3 regions of the Vibrio sp. 1069 genome follow, and region 2 is predicted to be linked to each of the others. Evidence: predicted binding sites of a transcription regulator. Region 2 holds the regulator's gene; each other region holds the start of a gene.
What was found. The regulator MetJ, encoded in region 2, represses methionine synthesis genes. The targets are predictions, from matches to a motif close to TTAGACNTNTANANGTCTAA.
Positions count from the first base shown of each region.

Region 1: metN (methionine ABC transporter ATP-binding protein MetN) is a predicted target of MetJ. The motif match lies at 2,213-2,232, and genes of this name have one in related genera.
Region 3: metH (methionine synthase) is a predicted target of MetJ. The motif match lies at 4,405-4,424, and genes of this name have one in related genera.

Region 1 is NZ_JAWOWP010000006.1:79,190-85,035, forward strand. Features, by position in the region: gene treB (PTS trehalose transporter subunit IIBC) at 1-268, opposite strand, end outside; gene treR (trehalose operon repressor TreR) at 445-1,392, opposite strand; gene gmhB (D-glycero-beta-D-manno-heptose 1,7-bisphosphate 7-phosphatase) at 1,467-2,018, opposite strand; gene metN (methionine ABC transporter ATP-binding protein MetN) at 2,360-3,394, shown strand; gene R7040_RS11890 (methionine ABC transporter permease) at 3,384-4,061, shown strand; gene R7040_RS11895 (MetQ/NlpA family lipoprotein) at 4,094-4,903, shown strand; gene R7040_RS11900 (Zn-ribbon-containing protein) at 5,030-5,806, opposite strand; gene syd (SecY-interacting protein) at 5,809-5,846, opposite strand, start outside.
Region 2 is NZ_JAWOWP010000023.1:45,082-50,927, forward strand. Features, by position in the region: gene R7040_RS22165 (bifunctional aspartate kinase/homoserine dehydrogenase II) at 1-2,149, opposite strand, end outside; gene R7040_RS22170 (O-succinylhomoserine (thiol)-lyase) at 2,165-3,325, opposite strand; gene metJ (met regulon transcriptional regulator MetJ) at 3,551-3,871, shown strand; gene R7040_RS22180 (malic enzyme-like NAD(P)-binding protein) at 3,985-5,262, opposite strand; gene bfr (bacterioferritin) at 5,469-5,846, opposite strand, start outside.
Region 3 is NZ_JAWOWP010000037.1:2,525-8,370, forward strand. Features, by position in the region: gene lysC (lysine-sensitive aspartokinase 3) at 1-589, shown strand, start outside; gene metH (methionine synthase) at 676-4,356, opposite strand; gene R7040_RS23990 (cation:proton antiporter) at 4,548-5,846, shown strand, end outside.

The sequences.
Region 1 (5,846 bases), on a different contig from region 2:
CTTTGCTGGCTTCACTTTTACCCGTCAGTCCGATCAGTACCTTGTAAACTTCATCCACTTCAGTACCGATAACCACTTGGAACTGGCCTGCGTTGGTAAAACAGCCCTTCACCATCGGTAATGCTTCTAACTGTTTCGTATCTGCTTTGTCCGTATCATTTAGAACAAAACGCAAGCGAGTTAAACAGTGACTTACACTGGCAATATTGTCCGGCCCCCCGACCAGCTCAATAAGACGCTCCACGTCTTTACGCGCAATCTTACTCATAACTTTGTCCACCCTGTATTGGATACATTCGATTCATCATTTTGTTTTTATAAATGGGAACATTCCCATTTCTTAATTTTAATATTGCCATTCGAAGACAAAAAACAAAATGGGAACAGTCCCATTAATTGAGAATGATCACAGTATAATTTTAGAGCAGATCGTTTTAGTGTGGATTAACAAACGATAGGCTGTTGAGTAAAGTGAACCACTTCCTCATCGCCATTTAATTGATTGATCAGCATGTTAGCGGACTTCTCACCTGCAAGGGTATAACCTGGATCGACACTAAATACTTTAGGGAAAAGGAAAGAGAGCAATTCATTACCACCAACACCTGTCACAACCACGTCTTCACGGCCTAACTCTTGAAGACGCTTAATCACGCCCAACGCGATAGTGTCACTGGCGCACACGATGGCCTGAGTATCAGATTGAAGGACTTTGTCTACCAACTGATAAGCACTTTCATGGCTCAACTTACCCGTTTGGAAACAAGGTGCAATTTGCTTGCGTTGACACCAAGCTTTATAAGCATTTAGACGAGCTAAGCCAGTGGTTTTGTCTTCAGGATCAACACCAATATAAGCAATGCGAGATAAAGATTGCTGCTCAAGGTGAGACAAAGCCATGTCTATCACACCTTGGTTATCGTAGTTGATCGAGGAAACCATTTGCGTGTCCATCGCGATCACGACGATACGATTCCCCCACGCCGCCAATGCTCGCTCATCACATCCAGTAAAACCAAACACGATCACCCCATCGACGTTGCGACGTCTAAGCACATCCAAATGCTCATTGGTTTTATCGCGATCGAATTGGCTCTCCATGATCACCGCATCATAACCAGCGGAATACAAAGCATTGAGCATGGTACCAACGGCGCGATTTTCTGATGGTGAATCTAAACGGGAGATGATAACCCCAATAACCTTTTGACTGCCACCACGCATCGACTGCGCCGACTTTGATGGGACGTAGCCTGATTCACGAATGATTTGCTCTACCTTCTCACGCGTTTGCGGTTTCACTTTTGGATCGTTAGTAAGCACACGGCTTACTGTCGATTTGCCCACGCCTGCCAATTTTGCGATATCAAGAATGGTGAGTTTTTTGCTCATAAGTGTTCAGACTAAAAGAAGGAATCAAACAAAAGGGAAGCAGTGGCTTCCCTTAACTCAGTCAGTAATGAAGATTACTTGTTTAAGTACGCAGGCACATCTGCAATGCTATCTAATACTACCGTTGCAATGGCTTCGCCCTGTTCTGTTACTGGCTTACCAGTGCGAACCAAAATCTTAGTGCCAACGCCTGCCGCTTCTGCTGCCATCATGTCTTCAGCTTTATCGCCGATCATCACAGATTTCTCCATGTCGATCTTCAAGAAGTCACGCGCAGAAATGAACATGCCTGGTTTTGGCTTACGGCACTCACAATCTTGCTTGTACTCGCCAATGCCATGTTCTGGATGATGTGGACAGTAATAGATACCATCGAACTCAACACCATTATCAGCAAAGTTCCAATCCATCCATTGAGTCAGAGACAAGAAACGGTCTTCACTGAATTTACCGCGTGCGATGCCCGATTGATTCGTCACTAACACTAGAAGGTAGCCTTTATCTTTTAGCGCTTTCGTCGCTTCAAATACACCATCAATGTACTCAAAATCATGTTCGTCATGAACGTAGCCGTGGTCAACGTTTATCACGCCATCACGATCGATAAAAACAGCAGGTTTTGCCAAAACGTATTTCTCTATTAACTCGGTTTAATCAGATTATTACATACCTTATAAACTTCAACACTATCTAATTCATTCTAGGCCTCGACAAAACGGTTGATTTGTTGGGCAAGAATCGGTAAATCTGAGGGTGCCCTGCCGTCTACCTCCTGCTTTCTATCTATACATCTCCGTTTCGAAACAGAACATCCATACATTTAGACGTCTAGACGTAAAAATATCTATTGACTTCATTCTGCTTAACCCATAGCATCAACTGAAAATTGAGATAAAGCTCAACATTAAGTTCTGTCAAAGGCCGTTTTTGACAGCGAAGTTCCCCGTATCTTTGGGCAGGTTGAAACATGATAGAAATAAAAAACGTCAATAAAGTGTTCTACCAAGGCAGTAAGGAAATCCTTGCCCTGAAAGACATTAACCTACACATCGACAAAGGCACCATCTTTGGTGTTATCGGTTCATCTGGTGCTGGTAAAAGTACGCTGATCCGCTGCGTAAACATGTTAGAAGCGCCGACCTCTGGTTCCATCATCGTTGATGGTGTAGATCTAACCAAACTCAGCAAAAAGCAACTAGTCGAAACACGCCGTAACATTGGCATGATCTTCCAGCACTTTAACCTGCTTTCGTCTCGTACTGTGTTTGATAATGTGGCATTGCCCCTAGAACTGGCAGGTAAAGACAAATCGCAAATCACAACAAAAGTAACTGAGTTGCTAAAGCTTGTAGGCTTAGCCGACAAACACGAGAGCTACCCATCTAACTTAAGTGGCGGCCAAAAACAGCGTGTGGCAATTGCTCGTGCATTGGCATCCGATCCTAGCGTGCTGCTTTGTGATGAGGCCACTAGCGCACTAGACCCAGCAACAACTCAATCTATCCTTGAGTTATTGAAAGAGATCAACCGCAAACTCAACATCACGATTTTACTTATCACTCACGAAATGGAAGTCGTAAAAAGCATCTGTCACGAAGTAGCAATCATCGGTGGTGGTGAGCTGGTGGAAAAAGGCACCGTTGGCGATATTTTTGCGCACCCTAAGACAGAGCTAGCGCACCAATTCATTCGCTCAACGCTGGATCTTTCCATTCCTGAAGATTACCAAGCACGTCTGCAAGCAGAACGTGTTGATGGCAGCTATCCGTTGGTTCGCTTAGAGTTTACTGGCGCAACCGTCGATGCACCGTTAATGTCGCAAATTTCTCGTAAATACAATATTGATGTGAGTATTTTGAGTTCCGACCTTGATTACGCTGGTGGCGTGAAATTCGGCATGATGGTCGCAGAGCTATTTGGTAACGAAGAAGATGACAACGCAGCTCTTGAATACCTGCGTAAGCACAACGTAAAAGTAGAGGTACTTGGTTATGTCCTTTAATACGATTTCTGAATGGCTGAGTTTAAACAGCAAACTACTTTTAGGTGCAACGTGGGAAACGCTTTACATGGTTGCGGTTGCCGGATTAGTCGGCTTTGCTGTGGGTATTCCATTAGGCGTAATCCTCCATATTACTAAGAAAGGCGGCCTACTTGAAAACACCAAACTAAATAGCGGCTTAGGCGCTATCGTTAACATTGGTCGTTCAGTGCCATTCCTCGTACTGATGGTTGCGATTATTCCAGTGACAAAAATGCTGGTTGGAACCTTTATCGGTACAACCGCAGCAATCGTCCCACTGACTATTGGCGCCATTCCTTTTGTCGCTCGTCTTATTGAAGGTGCTTTATTAGAAGTACCGACAGGCTTGGTGGAAGCAGCGCAGTCAATGGGGGCGACACCAACACAGATCATCACAAAAGTTCTACTACCTGAAGCAATGCCGACTATTGTTAACTCAGTAACGATTACCTTGGTCACTCTCGTTAGCTACTCAGCTATGGCGGGTACGGTAGGCGGCGGCGGCCTAGGTGACGTAGCCATTCGTTACGGTTTCCACCGCTACGATGTAACTATCATGGCCGTGACTGTCGTGATGTTGATTGTTCTAGTACAGATTATTCAGTCTATCGGCGACGCAGTGGTGCGCCGTGTAGACCACAGATAAGCATCAAAAATACAAATTATAAGGAGATAAAGATGAAATTTAGCCTTAAAGGTCTTTTGACTGTAGCAACGGCCGCCTCTGCTCTTGCTCTAGCGGGTTGCGGCGACAAAGAAGTAGACGTAAACAAAGTAAAAGTTGGCGTTATTGCTGGTGCTGAAGCACAAGTAGCCGAAGTTGCCGCTAAAGTAGCAAAAGAGAAATACAACCTAGACGTTGAGCTAGTAACATTTACCGATTACGTAACACCAAACGCCGCTCTGGATGATGGTTCAGTAGACGCGAATGCGTTCCAGCACAAACCATACCTAGACCAACAAGTGAAAGACCGCGGCTACAAACTGGCTATCGCGGGTAACTCATTCGTTTACCCTATTGCTGGTTACTCAAAGCAAGTAAAATCAATTGATGAAATTCAAGATGGCGCACGCATCGCAGTACCAAACGACCCAACTAACCTAGGTCGCTCACTACTGCTTCTTGAGCAACAAGGTTTAATTACGCTACGTGATGGCGTTGGTCTACTCGCTACAGTACGTGACATCGTAGGCAACCCTAAAAATATCGAAATCATTGAACTAGAAGCCCCACAGCTTCCACGTTCATTGGATGACGTAACGCTATCTATCATCAACACCACTTACGCAAGCTCTATCGACCTATCGCCAGAGCGTGACGGCGTGTTCGTTGAAGATAAAGACTCACCATACGTAAACCTAATTGTCGCTCGCGAAGAAAATGTTAATGCGCAAAACGTACAAAACTTCGTAAAAGCTTACCAAACGGAAGAAGTTTACGAAGCGGCAAAAGAGCTGTTCAAAGGCGGTGTTGTGAAAGGTTGGTAATCCCACTTTTCAAAACATGACTGAAAACAACGTTCTAAACATAAACGTTCTAAACACAAAAGGGCTGATGTGAAAACATCAGCCCTTTCTATTTGTCTATCTACCCATTTAAGTAGCTTCAATTCGCTACTTAAGATGGTCCCAAGAGATATTCGACACGATTCGGCAGTCATCACACTTAAAATGAAATATGTCATGTAGTGGCTCATCGAGTAGCCACTCGCCATCGCATTTTGGACACTTGCGCGCTTTCTCGCTCTCCAGCGACTGACCACCGACACGATACTGGTAATAGTACGTAGGGATCTTCGTGATGTATTCGATACGGCCACGTAAGTCCCAACCTCGGCGAAACAGCACACTATCCACATCGCAAATTTCGTGCAGCGCCGCATGTTCCGCTCGGCAACCCCCTGCCATTTGGATTTCATCACACGCTTGCCACTCAGTCTGCCACTTAATGACGGCTTTATGGTCTCCATTAAGTGTTGGCTCATTACGATACAAAGGAATTGGCAACAGGGTTTCACCACTTCGCAAAGGCGAACACGTATGAACATAAGTCGTGTACAACACTTGCCAGCTAGGTGTCTCTTTTTCGGCTGCTTGTTCTGAATTCAAATCACGCCCCAGCATACGCATTTTCGGAGCAAGCAAAGACGCATCCGACAAACGGTTCATGCACACTTTGACGAAATCTGAGTGATAACGTGGATGCAAGCTGTCTTGTTCTGGGCAAACAACACGAACGAAAAATTCACCTTCTCCCATCACTATCGGAAATTCACGACCTAATACTTGGCCGTTGTAACGCAGAGCATCCATCAAGCCATTAATGGCTTTGTCTACCGCGCTGACGGTGGTGTTATCAAAACACTCAAACTGCAACTCAACAACATACATACTTAGACGGCAGCCTCTAACTTATTCAAGAACTCAACCA
Region 2 (5,846 bases):
GCTCTTGAAGTATTTCACTCAACAACGCTCCATTATCGAAGAAATCATCTAAGCTCAGTTCTCTTAATTCTTCTGGCACCAAAGACTCAACTTTAACGCTGTCTGGTTCTATATCTAGGCCCGACTCTCGAGCCAAGATGACTAACTTACGCATTACATCGGAGCCATCTAAATCAGAACGAGGATCAGGTTCGGTTAAACCTTGCTGCCAAGCAAGATCGACTAAATCATTAAATGGCACAGAACCATCAAACTGTTGGAACAGCCATGATAGCGTCCCCGAGAAAATACCCGATAGAGCGACGATTTCATCCCCACTTTCACGAAGATCTCGCACGGTATGGTTTATCGGTAACCCAGCACCAACCGTTGCGTTGTATAGCCAATGACGACCAATTTTAGCGAATGCATCTTGAACCTGATGGTAGTACTGGCTATCTGCGGAACCGGCAACTTTGTTAGCGGAAATCAAATGAATGCCTTGCTGTGCGATTTCTACGTAGCGCTGAGCCAACTCTTTACTTGCGGTAACATCAAGCACGACGGCTTCATCGTAGCTTTTAAGCGCTCCCAAACGTGCCAGCCAATCCCCATTGTTTGCTATGCTTTCATCATCAAATCGTTCAGCAACACTCGCCGCCTCAATACCTTGCTCATCGAACCAATAGGTTTGGCTATCCACAACCGCGACAAGATCAAAGCTCATACCATGACGTTTTTCGAGCTCACTTTTTTGCGTCGCAAATAAATTTAACCAACTAGAACCAATATTACCCTTGCCACATAAAGCCACTGCCACGCGTTTTTGCGCTTGGAACAACTGGCTATGAATCGTTTGAACCAACGCCTCAGTATCAGTACGGCGCAAAACAGCGACTAGGCTCAGCCCTGAGTCTGTTTCAGAGATAAATTCTACCGGAGAGTGCTTTAGCTTCTGATAAAAGCCAAAGCAATGATTGGCGTTTTTCGTAACGCCTGCACCTACCGCAGCTAAGAGCGAGTAACCTTCTTTTAGCTTAATTTCAGCCTCTACCGCAAGCTCTTGCAAGTGTTTCAATGCACCACCGGCGATTTCTGCGGTGTAAGCCAAGCGTAGCGTGTGCTGATCGGATTGAGCTTCAAATGCCAGTGGCTCTAATTGCGCGCGCTGCAACGCTTGTAATACATCACTCTGTGTTTTTTCGAAGTCGTGCCCATGCATGAAAGACAACTGCACCAATAAAACATCATCCAGTGAAGTAATAATTTTAGCGCCACGACCAGATGCCAATACACGCTCAATACGAGTAGAACCCGACTCTGGCAGATAGCTACACTTGAGATTAAGGTCCATGGTACTTTGCGCCACAGGCTGAAGCGTGCGACTGTGTAGCACTGGGGCAGCTAAGCGAGCAAGTTCACTGGCTTCATCCAATCGAAGTAACGGTAATAAACAAGCGTCAGACACCAAACGTGGATCGGCACTATAGACACCAGCAACATCACTCCAAATCGTGACAGTACTGACTTCAGCAAGCGCGCCTATGACCGTTGCAGAATAGTCAGAGCCGTTACGACCAAGTAGAATGGTTTCTCCTGCCTCGTTCTGAGCCATAAAGCCAGTAATTACCACACGTTTATGGTTATGCTGCGCGAGGATCTCTTTAATTAAAGGGTATGAACGAGCGCGATCAACCTCTGGTTGAGTTCCCGCTTCTGCACGTAAAAACGCTCGTGCATCTTGTGCAACCGCAGGGATAGAACGTTGAGATAATAACGCGGCCAATAGGCGAGCAGACCATACTTCTCCGTGCCCCAGTACCGCGGCTTTTTGCGCATTAGTGAGTGGTGCAGTCAGCTCCGAGAGAGTACTGAACTCATCATGTAATAAAGCTAACAGCTCTTCTTTTGCTTCACTCTCCAACAAGCTTTCTATTAGCTCAGTTTGAAACTGTCTTAAGCTTTGAAGCGCTTCATGCGCAATTCGGCCATCTTTATTTAACCCTTCCAAAAACTCAATCAAGCGATTAGTGGTTTTTCCTGCAGCAGAGACGACCACAAGATCATTTTCTGTCGAATACTCTTTGAGAATACCCACAACGCGTAAGTAGCATTCTGGGTTTGCTAAGCTACTGCCACCAAACTTATGCAGCTGACGTTGTACAGTCATTGTTATCGTCTCCTATTACTGGGTAGCTTTAGCGAACGCTTGTTCTAAATCTGTGATGAGGTCTTGTGCATCTTCCAAACCGACAGACAAACGCAATAGTTGATGAGAGACCCCAGCCTCCGCCAGTGCCTCCTCACCCATTGCACGGTGAGTCATGGATGCCGGGTGGCAAATCAAACTTTCTACACCACCTAATGATTCAGCTAATGAAAACAGTTGGAGCTCTTTCACAAACACCTTTAACTGCTCAAACGAACCAGCAAACTCAAAACTCAACATAGAGCCAAAGCCCGTTTGCTGCTTTTTAGCGATGTCATGACCTGGATGTTCCGGCAGGCTTGGATGATAGATAGTTTTAACTAACGCTTGTTTCTGTAGGTAAGCCAGTACCTGCTGTGAGCTCTCTTCATGTACTTTCATACGAGCACCAAGCGTACGAATACCTCGCAGTGTCATGTAACTATCGAAAGGTGTGCCCGTTGCACCAATACAATTGCCCCACCATGCAAGCTCTTCTGCATGCGCTTCTGTGTTGGTGATGATTACCCCACCAATTACGTCCGAATGACCGTTGATGTACTTTGTTGTGGAGTGGATAACAAAATCCGCACCTAGCTCTAAAGGTTTTTGGTACACGGGTGTCAAAAAGGTATTGTCCACCGCAACTAACGCGCCGACTTGTTTCGCTTTTTCACAGGTAGCTGCAATATCCACTACGCGAACCAGAGGGTTTGACGGAGTTTCTAGCAAAATGAGTTTTGGTTTTTGTGCCAATGCAGCATCTAAAGCCTGTTCGTCTGATTGATCGACAAACTGAACCTTAAAATCGCCTTTGCTAGCTCGAGTATTAAAAAGACGATAGGTGCCGCCATAACAATCGTGAGGAGCAATAATGAGATCATCTGGGCCGAGAAAAGCGGAAACCCATAAATTTAATGCCGACGTACCGCAGTTAGTAACAACCGCTCCTTTTCCAGACTCAAGTTCAGATAGCGCACTTTCCAACAGTCCGCGGTTTGGATTACCAGATCGTGTGTAATCATACTTGGGCACTTCACCAAAAGCAGGAAAACCATAGTTAGTGGAAAGATAAATAGGTGGAACGACAGCATGATATTGGCTGTCTGATTCAATACCAGTGCGTACTGCAATGGTCGCAGGTTTGCGAGTGCTCATGGGTGTATCCTTTCACGGGTAATGACTTCTAAATAGGAATGCGCTATATCTAATGAGTAACATAAAGTGATCAACACGCTTCCTTTGCTGTTATGTTCACTTTACTCGTCAAAAAATGAGACGTCAACACTTCTAGACGTCTATATGTCTTTGCTTATGGCGGTAAATGCAGCTAAAATCAGCACCTAAATTATTTTTAACCGATTACATAAATGAAGGTGTGCAATGGCTGACTGGAATGGCGAATACATTAGCCCATATGCAGAGCACGGCAAAAAAAGCGAACAAGTAAAAAAAATTACCGTCTCTATCCCGCTAAAAGTTTTAAAGGTGCTAACTGATGAGCGTACTCGCCGTCAGATCAATAACTTACGCCATGCAACCAATAGCGAACTGCTATGCGAGGCATTTTTGCACGCGTACACAGGTCAGCCACTTCCGACAGATGAAGACCTTCGTAAAGACCGTCCTGATGATATTCCAACAGAAGTAAAAGCGCTGATGACGGAAATGGGCATCGAATTTGAGTCATTCGACGAAGAATAAAAAAGCCTGATAAGAGGTTTCAGGTAATAACTCTTGCCTCGAGCCAAATGAATGACATAAAAAATGGGACGCAATAGCGTCCCATTTTTTATGTATCACATCTGAAAGATATATTACTCTGCCATGTAGTTTTCAGGCATCTCGATACGAGCTACACCTGAATTAACCGCCGCCTGAGCAACCGCTTTTGCAACACGTGGTAGCAAACGTGAATCCATTGGTTTTGGAATAATATAGTCCGCACCAAACTCTAGCTTATCAACACCTGCAGCCTTCAATACGGCTTCAGGTACAGGCTCTTTTGCTAGCTCACGAATCGCCTCAACGGCTGCAAGTTTCATTTCATCATTGATTTCACTTGCACGCACATCAAGAGCACCACGGAAAATGAATGGGAAACACAATACGTTGTTAACTTGGTTAGGATAATCACTACGGCCAGTACCCATGATCAAGTCATCACGAACTGCGTGAGCAAGTTCCGGCTTGATTTCAGGATCCGGGTTAGAACATGCGAATACGATTGGCTTATCTGCCATCAACTTCAACGCTTCCGCTGGCAATAGGTTTGGACCAGATACACCTAGGAACAGATCTGCACCTTCAATCACGTCTTCTAGTGTGCGCTTATCTGTATTGTTCGCAAATAGCTGCTTATATTCATTAAGATCATCACGACGAGTGTGAATCACACCTTTGCGATCTAGCATGTAGATTTTTTCGCGCATTGCGCCGCATTTGATCAGAAGCTCCATACACGCTACAGCGGCAGCGCCAGCGCCAAGACAAACAATTGTTGAATCTTCAAGTTTCTTACCTTGAAGTTCGATTGCATTCAGCATACCCGCTGCCGTTACAATAGCAGTACCATGTTGATCATCGTGGAATACTGGTACATCACAACGCTCAATCAGACGCTTTTCAATCTCAAAACAGTCTGGTGCTTTAATATCTTCAAGGTTGATACCGCCAAAAGTGTCTGCAATGCTCGCAACAGTATCAACAAATTCATCGATCGTGCGGTGCTTAACTTCAATATCAATAGAGTCAAGACCTGCGAAACGCTTAAACAGTAACGCTTTACCTTCCATCACTGGCTTAGATGCAAGTGGACCTAGGTTACCTAGACCTAGAATAGCGGTACCGTTAGAAATAACAGCAACCATGTTCCCTTTTGCAGTGTACTTGTACACGTTATCCGGGTTTTGTGCGATTTCACGCACTGGCTCTGCAACACCAGGGCTGTAAGCAAGGGCAAGATCACCCGCCGTTTCCGCAGGCTTTGTAAGTTCGACAGCAATCTTTCCTGGAGTTGGATAAGCATGGTAATCCAATGCTTTTTGGCGATGTTCTTCTTCTGGAGTGGCTGCTTGGTGGTTGTCTTCAGACATGGACGTTTCTCTTTTTTATTTTTAGGTAAGGGGGCATAAATTCTATCGGATAGAAATCAAACTTCATAGGCAAGATTGCGAGCAATATCCTTAAAAAGCCGATAATAAAAGAGATTAGACCAGATAACGGGGTTAAGCACCTGATTTTCGAGTCAGGTGCTCTTTCTTCTTACTATTATTGGAGTATGCAAACTCAGAAAGTATCGTTACTCTTCGTCCACGTATTGCGCTTGGAGATAATTCTCAATACCAGACATTTCAATCAAGCCAAGTTGCGTCTCTAGCCAATCAACATGTTCTTCTTCATCTTCAAGAATATCTTGGAAGAGATCTCGAGACACATAATCTCGAATGTCTTCAGCGTAGGCAATCGCATCTTTTAAATCTGGAATAGCCGCCATTTCAAGCTTTAAGTCACACTCGAACATTTCCTTGGTATCTTCACCAATCATCAACTTACCTAAATCTTGTAGGTTCGGTAGGCCTTCAAGGAACAAAATACGCTCAATTAGATGATCGGCATGCTTCATCTCATCGATAGATTCGTGATATTCCTTGTCTGCTAGGTGCTTTAAGCCCCAGTC
Region 3 (5,846 bases), on a different contig from region 2:
TGGCGCTAAAATCCTTCACCCTTCTACGCTAGTACCTGCATTGCGCCACGACATTCCGGTATTTGTAGGGTCATCGAAAGAGCCAGAAAAAGGGGGAACTTGGATTCGCCACCAAGTCGAAAGCTCACCGTTATTCCGTGCGCTAGCTTTGCGTTGTAACCAAACCATGGTAACGCTACGCAGCGCCAATATGTTCCACGCATACGGTTTTTTAGCAAAGGTCTTTGAGATCCTTGCAAAGCATAAGATCTCTGTCGATTTGATCACGACATCTGAAATCAGTGTATCGTTAACACTTGATCAAACTGATACCTCTGGCGGAGCACCACAGCTGCCGCAAGCTGCACGAGAAGAGTTAGAAGAGTTATGTAAGGTAGAAGTTGAACATGACCTATGCCTCGTTGCTCTCATTGGAAACAACATGAGTGAGAGTAAAGGCTACGCGAAACAGGTTTTTGGCACGCTAGAAGATTTTAACCTACGCATGATTTGTTATGGCGCTAGCCCTCACAACTTATGCTTCTTGCTCCATGAATCGGTATCGAAACAAGCCATACAAAAACTCCACACTGAGTTGTTTGAGAAGTAAGTTCAACTCAATAAAACAAAGGGCTGCGTATTTGCAGCCCTTTGTCGTTTCATTAGTTGTTACATTTGGACGAGGTAAACATCAATTTAACCGTTAATGTTTGGCCCTAACCATTTTTCAGCCTCGATCCTATCCCACCCCTTACGATCGGCGTAACTCTCTAGCTGATCTTCTTGGATCTGTGCGATCGCAAAGTAACGTGAGTCAGGATGAGAGAAATACCAACCAGAGACTGACGCGCCCGGATACATTGCATAGCTGGAGGTTAGAGTCATACCAATGTTCTCTTCCACATTAAGTAACTCCCAAAGCGGTCCTTTTTCAGTATGTTCAGGACACGCGGGATAACCCGGCGCAGGGCGAATACCTTGGTATTTTTCACGAATGAGATCATCGTTAGATAAATCTTCATCAGCTGCATAACCCCAAATTTCTTTACGGACACGCTCATGCAAATACTCAGCAAACGCTTCGGCTAGGCGATCCGCCACCGCTTGAATCATAATTGCGTTGTAATCATCTCCCTGTGCTTTGTATTCATCAGCAAGCTCTCGTTCACCAATACCACCAGTGACAGCAAATGCCCCTATCCAATCATGTTTACCCGACTCTTTAGGTGCGATGTAGTCGGATAAACAATAGTTGAATCCTTTTGGTTTCTCGGTCTGTTGTCGCAAGTTACGTAATACTTTCACAACGTCGGTACGAGTTTCATCAGCATAAACTTCAATGTCGTCCCCCACGCTCGCAGCAGGGAATAAGCCACACATTCCACGCGCTTTTAACAGGCCTTCTCGCTCAACTCGATCAAGTAACTCGTTGGCATCTTCGAATAAACGTTTTGCTTCTTCACCAACTTCTTCATGTTGGAAAATTGTTGGATACTTACCCACAAGTGACCAAGTCATAAAGAATGGTGTCCAATCGATGTATTGACGTAATATAGCCACATCAAAATCATCGAAGATATGAATGCCAGGCTTAACAGGCACTGGAGGGGTGTAAGCTTCCCAATCGATAGCAACTTTATTCGCTCGAGCCGCTTCTAATGTCACTGGTTTGGTTCTCGGTTTCTTTCGATTATGTTGATCACGTACTCGTTCGTAATCAGCTTCAAGTTTTTCAACAAACTCAGGGCGACGTTCATCTGACAGAAGAGAAGTACATACGCCCACTGCACGTGAGGCGTTGTTCACGTAAACCACTGGATGCTTGTAATTTTGCTCAATCTTAACTGCTGTATGGGCTTTTGACGTTGTTGCGCCACCGATGAGAAGAGGTAAGTTAAAGTCGAGACGCTCCATCTCTTTTGCAACATGCACCATTTCGTCTAATGAAGGCGTGATCAACCCTGATAAACCAATAATATCGACGTTTTCTTCTTGCGCTACTTTTAAGATCTTTTCGCAAGGAACCATGACACCAAGATCAATAATTTCATAATTATTGCACTGCAATACAACGCCAACGATATTTTTCCCGATATCATGTACATCACCTTTGACCGTCGCTAGCAAAATCTTACCGTTTGTTTGTCCCACCTGCTTTTCTGCATTGATGTAGGGCTCCAGATGCGCGACTGCTTGCTTCATCACTCGTGCAGATTTTACGACCTGAGGAAGGAACATTTTACCTTCACCAAACAAGTCTCCGACGACGTTCATCCCATCCATTAGTGGGCCTTCAATCACCTCTAATGGCTTTGAAGCGTTGACACGAGCCTCTTCGGTATCATCAACGATGAACTCAGTTATTCCTTTCACTAACGCGTGCTCTAAACGCTTTTCAACAGGCCAAGTTCTCCACTCAAGTGCAGAGGCATCCTCCTCTTTACCTACCCCTTTGCCTGCATATTCCGCCGCGATATCTAACAATCTCTCAGTGGCGTCATCACGACGGTTAAGAACGACATCTTCCACAGCCTCACGCAATTTTTCAGGCACGTTATCGTAGATTTCTAACTGACCCGCATTCACAATCCCCATATCCATACCATTTTTAAAACAGTGGTAGAGGAACACCGCGTGAATCGCTTCACGTACATAGTTATTGCCACGGAAAGAGAATGAGACGTTAGAAACACCACCAGATATCATCGCATGTGGTAAATCACGTTTGATATCGCCAACGGCTTCAATGAAATCCACCGCGTAGTTATTATGCTCCTCGATCCCCGTAGCAATGGCAAAAATGTTGGGGTCAAAAATGATGTCTTCTGGTGGAAAGCCCACTTCATCAACAAGAATTCGGTAAGCGTTGGTACAAATTTCTACTTTGCGCTCACGTGTATCTGCTTGCCCAATCTCATCAAACGCCATCACAATCACAGCCGCACCGTAACGGCGGATCAACTTAGCTTGTTCAACGAATTTCTCTTTGCCTTCTTTGAGAGAGATCGAGTTAACAATGCCTTTGCCTTGGATGCACTTAAGACCGGCTTCAATAACCTCCCACTTGGAAGAGTCAACCATGATTGGTACTTTTGAGATTTCAGGTTCTGACGCACAAAGGTTTAAAAAGCGAACCATACAAGCTTGTGCATCCAACATGCCTTCATCCATGTTGATATCGATAATTTGAGCGCCATTTTCAACTTGTTGACGAGCCACATCGAGCGCTTCATCGTACAGCTCTTCTTTAATTAAGCGCTTAAAACGCGCAGAACCGGTTACATTCGTACGCTCACCGACATTGATAAATAAAGAGTCTTTATCAATAGCGAGTGGCTCCAGGCCAGACAAGCGACAAGCAACGGGAAGTTCAGGTAATTGACGAGGGGCGATATTTTCAACCGCGAGTGCCATTTGGCGAATGTGCTCAGGAGTTGTACCACAACACCCACCAATCAAGTTTAAAAAGCCACTTTGAGCCCACTCTTTAACATGCTTAGCCATATCTTCTGGCGACAAATCGTATTCGCCGAATGCATTCGGAAGCCCAGCATTTGGGTGAGCGGAAACAAAAGATTCTGATATACGAGAGAGCTCTTCAACATAAGGACGCAGCTCATCTGGACCAAGTGCACAGTTCAAACCAAACGAAATCGGTTTAACATGACGTAATGAGTTGTAAAACGCTTCTGTGGTTTGACCGGATAATGTCCGACCGGAAGCATCAGTAATAGTCCCCGAGATCATCACAGGCAACTCAATCCCCATCTCTTCAAACACACTTTCAACAGCAAATGAACAAGCCTTAGCGTTAAGCGTATCGAAGATGGTCTCGATAAGAATAAGGTCTGAACCACCTTTAATTAGAGCACGAGTCGATTCAGAGTAAGCCTCAACTAACTCGTCGAAAGAAACATTTCGATATCCAGGGTCGTTTACATCAGGAGAGATAGAACAAGTGCGGTTCGTCGGCCCTAAAACCCCTGCGACATAACGCGGTTTATCGGGTGTTTTTTCGGTCCATTCGTCTGCAACTTCACGTGCAAGCTTGGCAGCTGCAAAGTTAATTTCTTCACTTAGGCTTTCCATCTCGTAGTCAGCCATCGCAATGGTTGTTGCGTTAAACGTGTTGGTTTCGAGAATATCTGCACCCGCTTCTAAATATGCAGCGTGAATTTCCTTGATAAGTTGAGGCTGACTTAGAACCAACAGGTCGTTGTTACCTTTTAGATCACAATGCCAATCCGCAAAGCGCGTTCCTCGATAGTCTTGCTCTTCAAGTTTGTATCCCTGAATCATGGTTCCCATACCACCATCAATCAAAAGAATACGTTGCTTCAATTGAGCTTCAATCTGTTGTCTTACGTTACTTCCCACAGTACAGCCTCATTCCTTTAGTTATCTTTCCATCCTATCACACAAACTTCAGGAGTCTAGACGTCTAAACGTGGAATTAATGATTATTTTATCTCCTTCTTAACTTACAAAATAATCACGAAAAAATGTTTGCTATTTAAGCAGCATCAGCCGAGAATTCCATTCATAAAATGTTACAAATAGAGAGCTCTATGTCGGTCTATCATACTTTATGTTTTCTATCCGCAGCTGCGATGCTAATTGCTTTTGTAAACAGCAAGATAGGAAAGATGCAAACCACCATTGCGATTACCGCAGGTTCAATGGTGCTTTCACTTCTAATCTTAATTGCGGGTCAAAACAACTGGTTCCATCTCACCGAAATTGCAACGGAGACGGTCACAAGGATTAACTTCGAAGATTTCTTGCTCAAAGGCATTCTTGGCTTCTTACTATTTGCTGGTGGACTAGGCATCAAACTCCCGAACCTTAAAGATCAAAAGTGGGAGATCACTGTTTTAGCCCTTGGAGCCACACTGTTTTCTACGTTCTTTATTGGATTTGCGCTGTATGGGTTTTGTCAGTTAATTGGCATCCAATTTGATTTGGTCTACTGCTTACTATTTGGTGCTCTAATATCGCCAACTGACCCAATCGCTGTATTGGCTATTGTGAAAAAACTAGATGCTCCTAAACGTATCTCCACTCAGATTGAAGGAGAATCGCTCTTCAATGATGGCTTCGGTTTGGTTATCTTCGTCACTCTATTTACGATTGCATTTGGCACTGAGGCACCAACTGTAGGTAGTGTCACCTTACTCTTCATCCAAGAAGCTATCGGTGGTATCACATATGGTTTCGTCCTCGGTTTGCTATTCCACTACTTGATCAGTGCCACCGATGATCACTCAATGGAATTGTTACTTACCATTGGTGTCCCAACAGCAGGTTACGCATTTGCTGAATACATCCATGTATCAGGCCCACTAGCAATGGTTGTATCCGGTATTATGATTGGCAACTGGACACGCTTTATTGGCTTTTCAAAAGAGAGTGAAGATCACCTTGACCATTTTTGGGAGCTTGTTGATGAGTTCTTGAATGGCGTGTTATTCCTACTGATCGGCATGTCGATGCTGCTGTTTGAATTCCACAAAGAAGACTGGATCATGATGGCTATTTCAGTCCCTCTTGTACTAGCAGCTCGCTATTTAAGCGTATTTCTCTCGTACATTGGCTTTAAGCGTTACAGAAAATATAACCCGTGGTCAGTACGTATTTTGACGTGGGGCGGCTTACGCGGGGGCCTTGCATTGGCAATGGCACTTTCCATTCCATCTGGTATTTGGGTGATTCAAGATAAGTTAATCGATGTAAAAGAGATTATTCTTGTAATGACCTACTCCGTCGTTGTTTTCTCTATCCTCATTCAAGGCTCAACAATCACTCCAATGATTGAAAAAGCAAAAGCAGAAGAGAAGAAGATGGAAGAGAACAACCAAGCAATAACC